Regions from separate parts of the Arthrobacter sp. NPDC092385 genome, predicted to be linked through region 1. Evidence: riboswitches for the same ligand, from Rfam matches in the RefSeq annotation. Region 1 holds a riboswitch; each other region holds the start of a gene.
What was found. Region 1 has a riboswitch for cyclic di-AMP ahead of ACIQCY_RS17250 (LysM peptidoglycan-binding domain-containing protein). Riboswitches for the same ligand answer to the same signal wherever they lie in the genome.

Region 2: linked by a shared signal. The riboswitch ahead of ACIQCY_RS10065 (NlpC/P60 family protein) and the one ahead of ACIQCY_RS17250 (LysM peptidoglycan-binding domain-containing protein) in region 1 are both predicted to bind cyclic di-AMP.
Region 3: linked by a shared signal. The riboswitch ahead of ACIQCY_RS01215 (M23 family metallopeptidase) and the one ahead of ACIQCY_RS17250 (LysM peptidoglycan-binding domain-containing protein) in region 1 are both predicted to bind cyclic di-AMP.

The regions. Positions count from the first base shown of each region.
Region 1 covers NZ_JBIVQL010000022.1:3,480-9,121, reverse strand. The annotation lists gene ACIQCY_RS17270 (heavy metal translocating P-type ATPase) at 1-735, opposite strand, end outside; gene ACIQCY_RS17265 (heavy metal-associated domain-containing protein) at 812-1,057, opposite strand; gene ACIQCY_RS17260 (four-helix bundle copper-binding protein) at 1,507-1,914, shown strand; gene ACIQCY_RS17255 (metal-sensitive transcriptional regulator) at 2,042-2,461, opposite strand; cyclic di-AMP (ydaO/yuaA leader) riboswitch at 2,784-3,009, shown strand; gene ACIQCY_RS17250 (LysM peptidoglycan-binding domain-containing protein) at 3,012-3,932, shown strand; gene ACIQCY_RS17245 (ribbon-helix-helix protein, CopG family) at 4,219-4,503, shown strand; gene ACIQCY_RS17240 (S-4TM family putative pore-forming effector) at 4,509-5,423, opposite strand; gene ACIQCY_RS17235 (hypothetical protein) at 5,430-5,642, opposite strand, start outside.
Region 2 covers NZ_JBIVQL010000006.1:203,030-208,671, forward strand. The annotation lists gene ACIQCY_RS10055 (alpha/beta fold hydrolase) at 1-284, shown strand, start outside; gene ACIQCY_RS10060 (NAD-dependent epimerase/dehydratase family protein) at 281-1,246, shown strand; gene ACIQCY_RS10065 (NlpC/P60 family protein) at 1,341-2,171, opposite strand; cyclic di-AMP (ydaO/yuaA leader) riboswitch at 2,174-2,381, opposite strand; gene mutM (bifunctional DNA-formamidopyrimidine glycosylase/DNA-(apurinic or apyrimidinic site) lyase) at 2,492-3,454, opposite strand; gene rnc (ribonuclease III) at 3,455-4,189, opposite strand; gene rpmF (50S ribosomal protein L32) at 4,264-4,467, opposite strand; gene ACIQCY_RS10085 (YceD family protein) at 4,470-5,036, opposite strand; gene coaD (pantetheine-phosphate adenylyltransferase) at 5,190-5,642, opposite strand, start outside.
Region 3 covers NZ_JBIVQL010000001.1:241,946-247,587, forward strand. The annotation lists gene ACIQCY_RS01200 (FecCD family ABC transporter permease) at 1-395, shown strand, start outside; gene ACIQCY_RS01205 (ABC transporter ATP-binding protein) at 398-1,321, shown strand; gene ACIQCY_RS01210 (siderophore-interacting protein) at 1,318-2,370, shown strand; cyclic di-AMP (ydaO/yuaA leader) riboswitch at 2,532-2,750, shown strand; gene ACIQCY_RS01215 (M23 family metallopeptidase) at 2,754-4,001, shown strand; gene ACIQCY_RS01220 (diacylglycerol/lipid kinase family protein) at 4,051-5,019, opposite strand; gene ACIQCY_RS01225 (SGNH/GDSL hydrolase family protein) at 5,138-5,642, shown strand, end outside.

The sequences.
Region 1 (5,642 bases):
TGCTTCGTCGGGCAGGAGCGCTGCCAGGGCGTCCAGGGCTCCTGCGGCCGAGCCGAGGGCCCGCATCTCCATCCAGTGCCCGAGCAGCATGATGACCACCAGCAGGGCGAGCTCCCACCAGAAGTCCAGGTCGAACCCGCCGACACCGAGGGTGGTGATCCAGGAGGCGATGAACGCGACGCTGATCGCCATTGCGATTAGCAGCATCATGCCCGGCTGCCGGGACTTCAGTTCCGTCACCCCGCCCTTGAGGAACGGGGCCCCGCCGTAGACGAAGATGACTGTGCCCAGGATCGGGGCGATCAACGTCGAGCCCGGGAACTGGGGTGGCATGTACCCGAAGAGCATCGTGAACATAGGACTGAACGCGACCACGGGGATCGTGAGGATCAGGCTGAGCCAGAACTTGTTCTTGAACATGGCCGTGGAATGCCCGGCATGTTCCCCATGGGAGTGGACCTGATGATCCTCATCCGCGGTCCCACCCGAGTGACCTGAATGACCGGCGTGACCTGCATGACCAGTGTGGTCGGTCGGAGCGGTGTTGCCGGTGGGGTGGTGTGTTTCGGCGAGAGCGGAGTGGGCGTCTGCCTGGGGCATGGCCTGGCCGTGCGTGGTGTGGGCGTCATCGCTGCCGTTGACTGCAGCTTCTGTGGCCGTTGGTGTGGCGGTGGGTGTGCTGGTGGGACTGTGGGATCCCTGGTGGTGATTGTGGTGGTGTGCGTTGTTCGTCATGATCGAGCCCTTCCGGGGCACCTGAGCAGGTATGTTCTGGTCCCTGCAGCGCTCCTACATCAAGCGCTGCACGGCCTTATTTGGAGGCCAGCTGGTATCCGGCGTCGCTGATCGTCGAGGCGACAAGCCCGGCGTCGAGAGGTGTGGTGCTAGTGACGTGCAGGGTGGATGTGCCGCCGGCGACGAGGTCGACCCGTGCTTCATGGACCCCGGTGATTTTCCCGACGGCGCCGCTGACCCTGGAGGCGCAGGAGCCGCAGGTCAGACCAAGAACCGGGAACGCCGCGGACACGTCGTCGGACGTGACCGGGGCAGCCGACACTGCAGCTTCCTGAGGGGTGCAGCAGGAACACCCGGAGGCGTTCTTCTCCGTAACGGGAAGCAAAACAGTAGACGAAGCGGTCGATGAAGCAATGGACGAATCGGTGGATGAAGTGGTCGACGGAGCAGATGTGCCGCACATGGGAACCTCCAAGGGAACATGCGAATGCGTGAGGGAATCGAAGCGCTGTAGGAGGTCAGGATCAGCGAGCCTGCCCCGCCATCACAATGGTTCCGGTTGTCATGCCGGAAACCTCGTAGGAGGGCCGACAGCAACGAAATTATACCCCCATGGGGTATCTGTCAAGCGGATTCTTGCTCGCTCTCACATCGACGAATTCATGGCCGGTCATGGTGAGCGGGGGCTAGCGTGAGACGCGGGGCGCCGGCCCCGGATGCCCCTGAACCTTCAGTAAATCTTCAGTAGACCGACGGATAAGGAGCGGAACAATGACTCACATCACCTCCATGCTCGAGACGTACCCGAAGGATCTTGGCGGTATTGACCGCGAGAAGCTGGCCGAGTGCATCGCGGCCTGTTTCGAGTGTGCGCAGACCTGCACGGCGTGCGGGGACGCGTGTCTGAGCGAAGACATGGTTGCCGAACTCACCAAGTGCATCCGCACGAACGCTGACTGCGCGGACATCTGCGCCACGACCGGCCGGATTCTCTCCCGGCATACCGGTTATGACGCGAACATCACGCGAGCTGTCCTGCTGGCCTGCGAAGTCGCTTGCAAGGCGTGCGCCGATGAATGTGAGCAGCACGCGCAGATGCACGAGCACTGCAGGATCTGCGCCGAAGCATGCCGCCGCTGCGAGAGGGCTTGCCGCGAACTCGCCGCTACTCTCAGCTGAGCTCGGTCACCGGTGGCTGCCCCCACACTCCAGCCTCCAGGGGCAGCCACCGAGTAGCCGTCTTCGGAAAACCCTCACCCCGTCACATCCAGCGCTCATGTTCAGCGCTCGGTGAGGAGGCCTGGGTCTAGCGCAGGAGCCTGCTGATCGCTTGGGTTGCTTCCTTGACCTTGGCGTCGATGACGTCGGAGGATCCGCTCGTCGCGGCTTCGTGAGCGGCGTCGACGACGCAGTGCTGCATGTGGTTCTCGAGCAATCCGAGGCTGACGGCGTGCATGGCACTGTTGACCGCGGCAACCTGGGTGAGGATGTCGATGCAGTACTTGTCCTCATCGACCATGCGGGCGATACCGCGCACCTGGCCCTCGATGCGCTTCAGGCGTCGCAGGTACGCATCCTTGTCCGCTGCGTATCCATGGGCTGTGTGCCCAGTCACCTTCTGATTTTGGCCCGCGTCGGGTGCTGTGGCCTCACCGGCTGCTTCAGAAACCGCTTCGTGAGATGTTGCAGTGCTGGCATGCGTTCCGGTTCCGGAGCTCACGGTCATTCCCTTTCACCACCAAACGATGCGATCCGGTTGCGCCGGCCCGAGATCGTTGGTGCCTTCCCCTGCTGCGCCCATCGCGCAGCAACTTCCAGTATCGCTGGTCGTTAGGGCCCCTGTCCCTATATCCGCGGCATATCGGCGGCGCTTTGTTGACCTCGGTAACCATCAGGTATCCGGCTCACGGTGTGTTGCGAAGACACGCCGTGCTCCGTTACCTGAACGTGACTTTGATACCACCCTGGGGTATTCTCGTCCAATGTTCTCGGCACCCCGCCGAGACCATACTCCCGCGCAGAATGCCGAGCCCTGCCGCTGCATCCGGGAACCGTTCGTACCACCCAGTAGGCAGGGACGGGGGAACCACGTTTCCACCGGGCCACCGCATGTATCTGTGCGATGACCCTCGGGGTTAAGTCGATCCGACAACCTAGGCACGACCTGCACGTAGCGTCCGCGACGGCAGGGTAGTGCCCAGGGCTTGAAGGACGGCCGGGTGAACTCCCATCCGAACCCGACAGCTCACCCCGCAGGCATGGGAGAGGCAATCACCATGTCACGTACGTCCATTCCGGCGCGCCACCGCGCCGTCGTCACCCACTCCATCGCCCTCGAGGGCCTGTCGCACTCCGCGAAGACCGGTGCCGTAGCACTCGGTAAGCCCGCCATCATCGCAGCAGCAACCGGCGGCCTCGTCTTCGCCGTCGGCGCCCCCGCACAGGCCGGCACCTACACCCAGGAAGCCACTACGGGCACCGTAGCCCAGGCTCCCGTTGCAGCCGCACCCGTCGCCCCCGCAGTTGTTGCAGCTCCTGCCGCTGCAGGCGTGCACACCGTCGTCGCCGGCGACACCCTCGGCGCCATCGCTGCCAAGCACGGACTAAACCTCAACACGCTCATGGCCCAGAACGGCCTGTCCTACGCGTCGATCATCTACCCCGGGCAGCAAATCAAGCTCACCGGCGGAGCAAGCGTTGCCGTCAGCCCCGCGGCGGTCCCCGCAGCAGCACCGGCCAGCCAGGTCTTCTACGCAGCACCCGCCCCCGCAGCTGCCGCAGTGGCACCCGCACCCGCAGCCGCACCGGCCGGCATCCAGCTGACCTCCGCGACCATCGCACCGATCGCCCCGGCAGCCCCCGCGGCTCCTGCGGTCCCCGCCAGCGGCGTCGGCGCCGCCCTCGTCGCCTCGGCCTACGGCCAGCTCGGCTCCATCCAGGACTGCACCATCCTCGTCGAGCGGGCCCTGCGCTCCATCGGCAAGAACGTCGGAGACCTCGGCCCCACGCAGTTCTACCAGTACGGCACAGTCGTCTCGACCCCCGCCCCCGGTGACCTGGTCATCCGCCCCGGCCACATCGGCATCTACGTCGGCAACGGCGAAGTCATCAGCAGCGGCATGAACGGCGCGAACCTCACGATCAAGCACCCCCTGTCGGACCTCGCCGGTTCGTCCTTCGTGCGCGTCAACGGCTAACACAGATTCAGCGGACGCCCAGCGTCCGTAAGCTGAACAAGAGTGGCAGGTGCCCTGGACGGGGGTACCTGCCACTTTTTGTTAAAGCCCGTCCGCAGGCTCCTACTCAGTCACACGCATGCGCCGGCTCTTGAGGTCGAGGTAGAGGGCGACGCATCCAGCGTGAGTGGGCGCCCACTAGGTCGAAGTAATCCCCGAAATGGTGAAGGTGCGGGACGAGGTGCTGGTGCTGTGACTGTCAGCGGTCAGTAGTAAACATTGTTTACTACTGACGCAGGAGGTCTTCGTGGTGAGTCGTAAGCAGTCTCCTCAGCACCCAAATCATGTCGTGTCCGTGCGACTGACGAATGACATTATCAAGCGCCTGGACGCCTTAGCGGATCGCACGAGCCGAAGCCGCGGGGTGTACCTGAGGTCAGCGATCATCAGGATGCTGCCTACGCTCGAGGCTGAGCACTGGTCGCAGACGAGCACCGAGTACGAGAACGACTTTTTTAAGCAGGAATTCGTTCAGCTCACCACCTCGCTTCTCGGAGACGAGTCGGTAGAAGATTCAGTCCGAGACGACTAACGGCGTCAGTCGGTGCTCTGATGTCGTAAGTGACTCGCAGTCTGTTTCATCGCGCGTTCATTGCGTGCACGGGTGATCTTGTATAGCCAGTTCGGCACTTGAGGGGTGGTTCGACGGAGGTCAAAGAGACGTTCCTGCCAGACGAGAAGATCCTGCGGCTCGATGGACTGGTCTCGTCGGGAAAAGCGCCTCCCTATTGTTGCCGCGAGGTCCGCTCGGTCGCGCGCGGCTTTCCACGTGTTCATGACGTACTCGGATACATCGAGGAATGCCGGTAGGACGGGGAAGAGAGCTCCCAAGAGGAAAGTGGCGAGGGTGACTCCGCTGATGCTCGCCCAAGTAATGAGACCGGCGAGCCAGAGGATTGCCGCGGCAGCCCACACAGTGACGGTTGTGCGGATAAGCCTGTCTGTGTAGGCGGCGTTGCTGCGTTGGGCGATGGCTATGGTCGTGGTGCCAGGACTGTCAGCGTCGACGGTGTACCAGTCGACAAGTTTTTCCTTCTTCGCCACGTCCCGGAGTGGCTTCTTATCAGCGGCGATGAGCGCAATGTCTTCGGGCGTGGGGCGACCTGAGCGATCGATGGTATCTGGCATGTCGAACAGGTACTGGTCCAGCTCCTCCTGCACGCAGGCGGCCTTGAGCATGGTCCGGTTCTCAAGTAGAGCAAGGACGGTCCGGCCGGCGAAGAGCCATACACCGGTGACGGCAGCGACGGAGACAGCAACTGCAGGAGCAAGGAGCGAGAAGAACGGTCCTCCGAGGCCGATGACGAGGATCCCGATCCATCGCAGGCTCTGCCACCGCTTCGCACGGTTGTAGAACCTGCGCTGCGCAACAAGGAGTTGCAAAGCCCGTTCGTCATTCTGTCGACGAGCGATCGTTGAACTGGATGGGGGCTGGTAATCGTGTGAACTCATCACAGGTCAGAGATTGAACAGCAACTTCAGTTGCTCGATTGCTTTCTCCTGATTGTCGGCCCGCTCGTATTCCCGGGCTTTGCCCGCGCGGGCCACCGCGGTCTCGAGCTTCGATAAGGCATCTACCTTGTTGCCGATTGATGATGTCGCGGTAAAGCGCGATCCAAGCCCCGTTGGATCGTTCATCGCCGCCAGGTTCGCATCCAGGATCTTCTTAAG
Region 2 (5,642 bases), on a different contig from region 1:
ACGGCGTCCGTCTCGCCGCGGTCGTCGGCGTGGGCCCTTCGGGGACCCAGGCGGTCGTCGCGGTGCTCGAGGCGAAGGAGGCGGGACGCCGTCCGCACCTCGCCGCATCCCCCCTGGCGGCAGCTGCCCGGTCCGCGGCACGCGAACGCGGGATCGAGCTCGCGGCCGTCATCACGGTTCCGGCCCTGCCGGTGGACATCCGCCACAACGCGAAGATCGACCGCGCGCGGGTCTCCGAGTGGAGCGGCCGGTTCCTCTCGGGCGGACGGGCAGGATCCCTGTGACGGTCCTCGTGACCGGAGCGAGCGGCATGCTCGGACGGGCCGTCGCCGAGCACCTCCTCGAGGACGGCCACGAGGTGCGGTGCTTCCAGCGCCGCCCGTCCGGCGTCGACGGCGCTCAGGACGCCCTCGGCTCGATCACGGACAGGACGGCCGTCGCCGCGGCGGTGGAGGGCTGCGACGCCGTCATCCACCTGGCCGCGAAGGTATCCTTCACGGGCGCCCCCGGCGAGTTCGTCCGCACGAACATCGACGGCACCCGGCACCTCCTCGACGCAGCCGAGGAGGCAGGCGTCACCGACGTCGTCCACGTCTCCTCGCCATCGGTCGCGCACCAGGGGACGTCTCTGGTGGGTGCAGGGGCCGGTCCGGCCGATCCGGACCACGCCCGGGGCGACTACGCGCGCACGAAGGCAGCGGCCGAACTGCTGGCCCTCGCCCGCTCGACCCCCGCCTTCCGCGTCGCGGCCGTACGGCCGCACATCGTCTGGGGCCCCGGCGACACGCAGCTCGTGGAGCGCGTCATCGACCGGGCCCGCCACGGCCGGCTGCCCCTCCTCGACGGCGGGACCGCCCTGATCGACACCACGTACGTCGACAACGCGGCGTCGGCGATCATCGCCTGCCTCCGCCGGATCGAGGCCGCCCGGGGCCAGGCGTTCGTCGTGACGAACGGCGAGCCGCGCCCCATCGCGGAGTTGCTCGAGGGGATCTGCCGTGCCGGAGGGGTGCGACCGCCCGGATGGTCCGTACCCGGCTCCATGGCGCGCGGCGCGGGCGCCGTGATCGAGCGCGCCTGGCGTGCGCTGGGACGGCCGGAGGAGCCGCCCATGACCCGGTTCCTCGCCGAGCAGCTCTCGACGGCGCACTGGTTCGACCAACGGCGCACCCGGGCGGTCCTGCAGTGGGAACCGTCGATCGGTATCGACGAGGGCTTCGAGCGGCTGGCTGCCTCCTACCGCTGAGCAGGCGGAACTCCACCGGGACATGGCGAAGGGCGGGATGCATGCATCCCGCCCTTCTGTGTCACTGCTGCGTCATCGGCGGACCGACGACACGCTAGCGGGTGTAGTAGCCGTCCACCGACATGACGTTGACGGAGTGCACCTGCGTGCCCTGCGAGGGGTTGAGTGCACTGATCATCTGGCCGTTGCCGAGGTAGATACCGACGTGGCTGCCGCCGTTCTGGCTCACCAGGTCGCCCGGCTGGGGGTTGTTGGTGCCCTTGAGCGCGGCGAACTGCGACCAGGTGGTGCGCGGCAGGTTGATGCCGTTCTGGGCGTAGACCCACTGGACGAAGCCCGAGCAGTCCCAGGCGCCGTAGGACGTTCCGCCGTAGACGTAGCCGGACCCCTTGCCCTGCAGGGCCGTTCCGACGATGCCGGGAGCGGGCGCACCGATCGATGCCGACTGGAAGCTGTACGGTGCTGCGGGAGCAGGAGCAGCGGGAGCAGCCTGCGGTGCGGCTACGACGGAAGCGGACTGCACCGAGTACTGCTGGGGTGCAGCCGAACCGCTGAGCGAGAGCGACTGGCCGGGGTAGATGATCGAGCTGTAGCCGAGGCCGTTGGCCGTGAACAGGCCGTCGAGGCTCACGCCGTGAGCTGCTGCGATGCTGCCGAGGGTGTCGCCCGCCTGGACCGTGTAGGAACCGGCCGAAGCGGTGCTCACTGCCGCGGCCTGCTGGCTGACCGTCTCGACGGGGACGATCTCGCCTGCGGCGCTGGCCGGAAGTGCGGCGCCGATCATGATGCCGGATGCGGCAACGACGACGGCGGCGGGCTTGCCAGCGACCGAAGCAGTCGCGGTGACTGCACGGGATGCCGTGACGAGGGGGTTGATACGCGCAGGGACGGCCCGGTGGCGCGCGACATGGCTCTTCTTGGACATGATGATGCCTTTCCCAATGCCTACGAAGTTAGCTGTCGGGTTCGGATGGGACATCCGGACACGCTGTTCGTGGACCACCGCCCCAAAGCTGGTCCACGCGTGTCTTTACCCCTAGGACTCGTGACGAGTCCGCTATCGGTTCCCCCGCCCCTGTCGAATGTCTTGTGCGAACGGTCCGTCCTCATCGACAGGGTTAGGCAGAGTGAGGAAGGGCGCCCCTCCGTGGTGGACGGGCGCGGGGTTAACGGTACGCGCTGGACCTGCTCTTGTCACGTTTGGATCACGAGACCTGGATCTCGCCGAATTTCCGGCACGCTCGGCTACAGGCGTGCGTTGCGCGGCTTCGGCTGGCAGAAGGGACACAGGTAGGACGACCTGTTCATGAAGGACTCCCGGCGCAGCAGGGTATGCCGGCCTTCCGCGGCACACCGGCGGCAGGACAAACCGGCGCGCCCGTAGGCTTCGAGGTCCCGGGCGAAGTAGCCGGACGCCCCGTTCACGTTCACGTACAGCGCGTCGAAACTCGTGCCGCCGGCCGCCAGGGCGCGCGTCATGACGGTGGTGGCCGCCTCGAGGATGCGCACGGTATCGGGACGCCTCATGGTGTCGGTGGGACGGGCGTAATGGAACCTGGCCGCCCATAACGCCTCGTCGGCATAGATGTTGCCGATGCCCGAGATGAGCCCCTGATCGAGCAGGGCGCGTTTGAGCCCGGTCTTCCGTTGCCGGAGCCGTCGGTGGAAGGACTCCGCGGAGAACGCCGGGTCGAGGGGATCCCGCGCGATGTGTGCGGCCTGATGGGGCACCAGGGGAAGGCTGCCGGCTCCGAGCCCGCCCGGCCCGCCGTCCTCCGTCGGCTCCAGGTCTGCGACGAACATGCCGCCGAAGATGCGCTGGTCCACGAACCGCAGGTCGGCCGGAAGGTCCGCGCCCTCCTCGTCGACAGCGCGGGAGAGCCGGAGGCGTACCTTGAGGTGCTTCTCCAGCGGCGCACCGGGCTCCTCGATCAGCAGTTGCCCACTCATGCCGAGGTGCGCCATCAGGGCCACGCGCGGGTGGGCGGACATGCTCCCGGGGTCCTCGAGGGTCATCCAGAGGAACTTCCCACGGCGCACGACGTCCCTCACGCGGGCACCCGCGACGTTCCCCTCGAAGTCCTCCACGCCGGCGACATGACGTCGGAGCGATCGGGCGTCCAGGACCTCGACGGTCTCGATGACGCGCCCGGTGACCCAGCGCGCAAGGCCGCGGCGCACCACCTCGACCTCGGGCAGTTCAGGCACTCAGGGCCCGACGGCGGGCCGGACGTCCGCCGCGTCGCTGTCGGGCGATGCACCGGCACCGGCCACCAGGAGCTTCCAGGACTCGGCCGCGGCCGCCTGCTCGGCTTCCTTCTTCGAATTCCCGCAGCCGGAGCCGTACTCCACACCGCCGATCAGCAGGCGGGCCGTGAACGTGCGGGCGTGGTCGGGGCCCGTCCCCTCGACCTGGTAGTCGATGAGTCCGAGACGCCGTGCCGCCGCCGTCTCCTGGATGCGGGTCTTCCAGTCGGTGCCTTCGCCGAGCACGGCGGAATCCCGCAGCAGCGGTCCGATCAGCCGCATGACCATCACGCGCGCAGTCTCGATGCCGTGGCTGAGGTAGGCCGCACCGATGACGGCCTCCATGGTGTCGGCGAGGATCGAGGCCTTGTCGCGCCCGTTGGTGAGCTTCTCACCCTGCCCGAGCAGCACGTAACTGCCGAGGTCCAGGGAGCGCGCCACCCCGGCGAGTGCCTTGGTGCTCACGACGGCCGATCGCCTCTTCGCGAGCTCACCCTCGGAGAGTCCGGGATTGTCGCGGTACAGCGCGTCCGTCACCGAGAGGCCCAGCACCGAGTCGCCGAGGAACTCCAGGCGCTCGTTGGTGGGGATCCCGCCCTTCTCATAGGCATAGGACCGGTGGGTCAGGGCAAGACGAAGCGTCTCGGCGTCGATATCGACACCGAGACGCTTCGTAAGGTCTTCAGTATTCTTCACAACCGCATCAGCTGATCCAGCATCGGGCCGATGCCCGCCGCACCGTCAGGCATGCGGCGGGCCGGGGTCCGTTGTCAGACGTCGGCTACCTTGCGGCCCTTGTACTCGAGGAACAGCGGCGTGCCGGCTGAATCGGTGACAACCTTGGCCTGGTGGGCGAGGCTGTAGGTGACGCGGCCGTTCTCGAGGGTCTTGACCAGCTTGGGGGCGGTTGCCTTCCACTGGGACCGGCGTGCGCGGGTATTCGCGCGGGACATCTTCCGCTTGGGGACAGCCACGGCTAACTCTCTTCTCTCTCGTCTGACTCTGACTTGGGTGCCGCGTCATTCTCAGCGGCGGTGCCTGCCAACCCGGCGAGGGCTGACCAGCGAGGATCCAGAACTTCATGGTGGTGGTCCGGATCATCGTTGAGCCGGGCTCCGCATTCGGAGCACAGACCCTTGCAATCCTCCCGGCACACCGGCTGGAATGGCAGCGACGTAACCACCGCATCCCTCAGCACGGGCTCCAGAGCGACCGAATCGTTCTCCACCCTGTGCTGTTCTTCTTCCTCTTCCACCGACAGCGACTCGGAGTCGCTGTAGAAGAAGAGCTCCTGGATGTCCACGTCGCGGTCGAACCGCAGTGGCTCCAGGCAACGGCCGCACTCGCCGGTTACCTCGACGTTTGCCGTTCCCGACACCAGGATTCCCTCATGTACCGATTCGAAGCGCAGGTCGAGTTCCATCTCGGAACCCTCCTGCACGCCGATCAGGGCGACGCCGAAATCCTTCGGTGCCGGTACATGTTCCTCGATTGTCCGCATGCTTCCCGGACTGCGTCCGAGATCCTTGACGCTGAACGTCAACGGCGAACTGAGATCGCTTTTAATGGTGACTCCTGTAGAACATATGACCGACGTACCATCCTAGCCTGATCATCCGGGCAGGCCCAAAACGACGGGCGGACAGGCGGCGGGGACGCTGCAGGCCGGAGAATGCGGCCCGCGCGGCCAGGACCGTCACGGTACGAGCCGACGGAGGACCGCGTCCGGGACGAAGGGACGGATGTCGCCTCCGAGCGAGGCGACCTCCTTCAGCAGCGTGGACGAGACGTGGGCGAATTCCGTGGCGGTGGGCAGGAACACGGTGTCGACATCGGCGAGGTGGCGGTTCATCGTGGCCATCGGCAGTTCGTAGTCGAAGTCGAGGCCCGACCGCAGCCCCTTCACGAGTGCCGTGGCCCCGTGGTCCCTGCAGAAGTCCGCCAGGAGTCCGGTACCCATCGGCAGCACGGTGACTCCGGGCAGGTGCGCGACGCTCGCCGTGCAGAACGCCATGCGGTCGTCGATACCGAACCGGTACTTCTTCGAGTAGTTCGTCGACACGGCGACGATCACCTCGTCGAAGAGCCGCGAGGCGCGGCTGATGACCTCGATGTGGCCGTTGTGGACGGGGTCGAACGATCCGGGGCA
Region 3 (5,642 bases), on a different contig from region 1:
TCCTGCTGCCCGCCGCCGCGATCCTCTCCCGCAGCCTGCAGGGACTCGAACTCGGCGACGACGCCGCCGCCGGCCTCGGCATCCGCGTCGAGGCGGCGCGGCTGGGCCTCATGTCCAGCGCCGTCGCCCTCGCCGCCGTCGCCACCGCTGCGGCCGGGCCCATCGCATCGATCGCCTTCCTGTCCGGGCCGATAGCCCGGCGCCTGCTCGGCAACCGCCCATCGCTCGTGATGGCAGCCCTCGTGGGTGCCGGAATCGTCCTCGGGGCGGATTTCGTCGCCGCGAACCTCATTCCCGGGACGTCGCTGCCCGTCGGAGTGGTGACCGGCGCGCTCGGTGCGCCGTTCCTGCTGTGGCTGCTCGCCACGGCGAACCGATCAGGCCAGGGAGGCTGAGCATGGCTGAACGCCAGGACCCCACGGCGCCGGACACCCTGTCCGCTGCGGGGCTCACACTCGCATATGACGAGCGCACCGTGGTCGACGGCCTCACCGTCGACCTTCCGGCGGGCAAGGTCACGGTGATCGTCGGCGCCAACGCGTGCGGCAAGTCGACCCTGCTGCGGGGTCTCGCCCGGCTCCTCAAGCCGGTCGCCGGCACGGTGGTCCTCAACGGATCGGACATCCATTCGCAGTCCACGAAGGCCGTGGCCCGCGTGCTCGGGCTCCTGCCGCAGACTCCGCTCGCCCCGGACGGCATCAGCGTCGCCGATCTCGTAGGGCGCGGGCGGTACCCCCACCAGGGGTGGTTCCGGCAGTGGACACCGGAGGACGACGCCGCCGTCGCGGACGCGCTCGAAGCGACGGACACGCTGGCCCTGGCCGACCGCAGCGTCGACGAGCTGAGTGGCGGCCAGCGCCAGCGCGTGTGGATCGCGATGGCCCTCGCGCAGCAGACGGGGATCCTGCTGCTCGACGAGCCGACCACGTTCCTCGACGTCACCCACCAGATCGAGGTGCTCGATCTCATCACCGACCTCAACAGGCGCTCCGGGACGACCGTCGTCATGGTGCTGCACGACCTGAACCTCGCGGCACGCTACGCGGACCACCTGATCGCGATGCGGGACGGCCGGATCGTCGCCGAGGGGGCGCCGTCCGCCGTCGTCACCGAGGACACGGTCTCGGGCGTGTTCGACCTGGCATGCCGCGTGATCGAGGACCCGGTGTCCGGCACGCCCATGGTGGTTCCCATCGGCAGGCACCACGGTGCCGCCGCGCCCGTCCGTCCCCCGACATCCCCGGCCGGCCGCGAGCCGCTCCGGGGCTACCGACCCAACCCGCAGGACATCGTTCCCGCCCACGTGGAGGCAGCATCATGACCGAAGTCACCCAGCGAAGCGCGCGGCGCACCACGGCGGACACCGAGCCCATGGTGCTGGCATTCGACGTCGTCGTCACGGCGGTCCAGGACCTCAGCTCCACGTTCCGCCGCATCACTTTCGGCGGCACCTGCCTGGCGGCGTTCGGCGTGGCGGGGGACACCCTCGATCTCCGGATCAAGATCGTCATCCCCGCGGCGGGGCGCGAGTGCCCCGACATCGCAGGGATGATGAGGCGCGGCGACTCGGCGAACTGGTACCAGCTGTGGCTCGGCATGGAGGCGGAGGAGCGCGGCTCCATGCGCACCTACACCGTGCGTGAGTCCCGCTGCGGCGGGCCGCAGCCGGAGATCGACGTCGACTTCGTCATGCACCTCGACGCCGACGGGCGCGGAGGGCCCGCGTCGGAGTGGGCGGCAGCGGCCCGGCCCGGCGACCGTGTCTGCGTGATCGGCCCCAACTCCGCCGCGGCCCAGTGCGCGACGGCGGGTGCCTACGGCGGGATCGAATGGAGCCCGGGACTCGCGCAGCACGTGCTGCTGGCCGGCGACGAGACGGCCGTGCCGGCCATCAGCGCGATCCTCGAGGCCCTGCCCGCGGACATCGGCGGCCATGCCTTCCTCGAGGTGCCGGGCGAGCAGGACATCCAGGACATCCGGACGCGGTCGTCCGTCGCCGTCACCTGGCTGGTGCGCGGGCGGCGGGGCCACGGCGAGCTCCTCGAGTCGGCCGTCCGCGACGCCGTCCGGGTTCCGGGCTGGGTGTCGCTCTCGGGCCCGGAGCCGGTTGCGGGGGGACGCGAGCCCGAGGACGTGGACATCGACGGATCCATCCTCTGGGAGACACCGCAGCGCCTCGAGGCGGCGATCGTGAGATCGACGGTCAATCCCGGGCGCCTCCCGGGCAGCCAGCCCTTCTACGCGTGGATCGCGGGCGAGGCAGCCGTGGTGCGTGGACTGCGTCGCTACCTCGTACGGGACGTCGGGGTGGACAGGAAGCAGGTTGCGTTCATGGGCTATTGGCGCAAGGGGCGCGCAGAGCTCTCCTGAAGCACCGGCGGCGGCCGAAACTCAGGTTTTCCCGCGTCTTTCCGCAGGATTCCGATGCCGGACCGCAGTGTCGCACGAATCATCCACAGGCTGGATAACGGAATTGTAACTACGCGTGTCCTCGCCTACTGTTTGACCAGTCAAAGCTGGTCCATGTGATCCAGGTCCGCACGCCTAACCCTGCCAGCGGACCGCCTGAACAACCTGTGGCAGGGGTGGAGGATCCACATTCCGGCGGCTCGTGCCGCCTCGGGGTGAAGCCCTCAGCACGGCGCGCCTCGGATGCGGTCCTGCCGCCGTCCGAGCCCGCGCCGAGGGGGCCGAGTTCACTCTTGCTCGAATCCGACAGCTGACTTCGTGGGCGTCCTGAGAGAGGTATGCAGTTGACCCAGACGGTCCTGTCCGGGCGCCGTCGCGCGTCCGACGAGCGCGCGCACCACCAGTCGGCCCTCCGCCGCTCCGCCCACGCCCCGCTTCCGAGCCGTCGCTCGCTCCGCGTCCAGTCGCATCCCGCCGACCCGGCGGCTCCGGCCGTTCCTGCGACTGCCGCCACGGCATCCCCGGCCGCTCCCGGTGCACCCGCGGTGCACGGCTCCGCCGTCCGGCTCCCTGCGCCGGTAGCCGCCCTGCCGGTGGCCGTCCTGACGGCGCCCGTCCTGCCCGCCTCGCCCTTCGTGGTTCCTGCTCCCGGCGTGCCTGCTCCTGCAGCACACGGGCTCGACGCCGCGCCGGACCGGACCCGCCGTGAACTTCGCGAGCGGGAGAGGGCCGGGCGCGACGCGGCGGCCACCGCTGCGCTGACGCCCGAGGCCACCGCGCCCACGCCGGCAGCCCCCGTACCCGACCTCCCCACCCGGCGGAGCGCCCGCGCGTCGGACCTGGACACGCGGCCGCAGACCCGGTCCGCACGGCGCGCAGCCCGCCACTCCTCGACGCTCCTCCGCGCAGCCGCAGGGCCGACGCCGCTGGCACGGTTGCGTGACAACGCGGCCACCGCGGGTATCGTGCTCGCCTCGGCGGGCCTCCTCATGGGGGCCGTCGCGCCATCGGCCGCCACCACGCCCGCCGGCGCCGACGGTGTCGCCCTCGCCTCCGGGATCGCGCCGGCCGTCACCGCGCCGGCGGAGGCCACGGTCATCTTCGCCCTCGAGAGCGCAGGTCCGGCCGCCGAGGGGATCGCGCCGAGCATCGCCGACGCGCGGGCGCTCTCGGCCTCGCTGACACCCGCCGCGAAGGAGCGCAAGGCCTTCGGTGCTCCTGTGGACAACCCGGTGGTCGCCTCGACCTTCGGGTACCGCGTGAACCCCCTGGGCGGCTACGGGTCCGAACTCCACACCGGCCAGGACTACGCCAGCGCGTGCGGCACCCCAATCAGGGCGGCCGACGCGGGAACCGTCGTCGACTCCGGCTGGCACGCGTACGGCGGAGGCCAGCGCATCGTGATCGACCACGGTGACGGCTTGAAGACCACCTACAACCACATGAGCGCTCTCGGGGTCGTGGTCGGGGCCACGGTGAACCGTGGCGACGTCATCGGCGCGGTTGGCAGCACGGGCAACTCCACCGGCTGCCACCTGCACTTCGAGGTCCTGGTCGATGACGAGAAGGTGGACCCGCAGCCCTGGCTGTGACTACCCGGCGGTGAGCATGTCCCGGTTCGGGAGGTGCCGCCTCCTTCCGCTACGGCAGGGGCTCGCTGACGACGGCGGGGTCCTTGTAGCCCAGCGGCATCCGGAGCCGGAGCGAGTCGGGCTTCATCTCGAAGGCCATGTGCGTCGCCTTGCCCAGCGGGTCGCCGTCGAGCTGCACCTCGAGCGGCTCGCGCAGGGTGACCTCCGCCGTGCGGCACTGGAAGTACTCGAGGGAGGGGTCCTTGCCCTTGCCCTTGCCGCGTGTGAACAGCTTGCCCGCAACGGCGAGCCAGCCGAGCCTGCCCTTGGGGGCGACGGTCATGAGGTCCATCAGGCCGTCGTCGATCTTCGCGCCGGGAAAGATCTCGAGGCCGCCCATGATCTTCCCGCAGTTCCCGCCCATCACGCTGCGGAGACGGCGCTCGAAGGGCCTGCCGCCGTCCACGGAGATGGTGGTCCGGGCCGGCCTGCCCGGGAGGTTCCTGATCCCGGCGTCGACATAGGCGAGCCAGCCCACCTTGTCCTTCAGCTCGTCACGCGTGTCGGACATGATGGCGGCGTCGTAGCCGATACCGGCCATGACGAGGAAGACGTGGGCGTCCTGCGCCCGGTCCACCGTCACGTGCACGACGTCGATGGTGCGTTCGGTCCCGCGGAAGGCGGCTTCGACGGCGGCGTCCGGGTCGTCGACGGCGATGTCGAGGTTGCGGGCCAGGAGGTTCCCCGTGCCGAGCGGCACGAGCGCCATCATGGTGCCGGTCCCGGCCAGTTCCTCGGCGACGCAGCGGACCGTGCCGTCGCCGCCGGCCGCGATGACGAGGTCTACCCCGGCGTCGAGAGCCTGGCGCGCCTGGCCGTGACCGGGATCGTCCGCCGTGGTCTCGATGACGAGGGGATCCTCCCAGCCGTCCTCGGCGGAGATGCGGCGGACGGCGCCCGCCACATCGGAGGTGGTGGCCTTGATGGGGTTGATGATGAGCGCGGCGCGACGGCCGCCCGATCCGGCGTCCGCGACCACGCCGGCAGTCGCCTCGGATGTAGCGTCGGTGGGCATGGTGTCCTTCGTGCGGGTGTCAACGGGTGGGTGCGTCGAGCTTATCCCGGTGCCCTCCGGTGCCGAGGGTAATCTTTTGGACGTGACTTACACTTCGCGATACGTGGCCCTCGGCGATTCCTTCACGGAAGGGGTGGGCGACTGGGACCCGGCGTCCCCCAACGGCGTCCGCGGCTGGGCCGACCGCGTCGCCGAGCAGCTCATCCTCGCCGACCCGTCCTGGGGCTACGCCAACCTCGCGATCCGCGGCAAGAAGATGCGCCAGATCCTCGACGAGCAGATCGACGCCGCCCTCGCCCTGGAGCCGACGCTCGTCACGATCTACGCCGGCGCGAACGACATCCTGCGCCCGCGGATCGACATCGACCTCCTCATGTCCCACTACGACGCCGGCATAGCCCGGCTCCGCGAGGCAGGCGCCGACGTCGTGCTCTTCACCGGATTCGACGCCTCGGGCTCCGCGGTCTTCGGGAAGACCCGCGGCCGCACCGCCGTCTACAACGAGTGGGTGCGCGAGATCGCCGACGAGCGTGCTGCCACGGTGGTGGACTACTGGCGCCTCCGCGAGTTCCAGGACTGGAGCTACT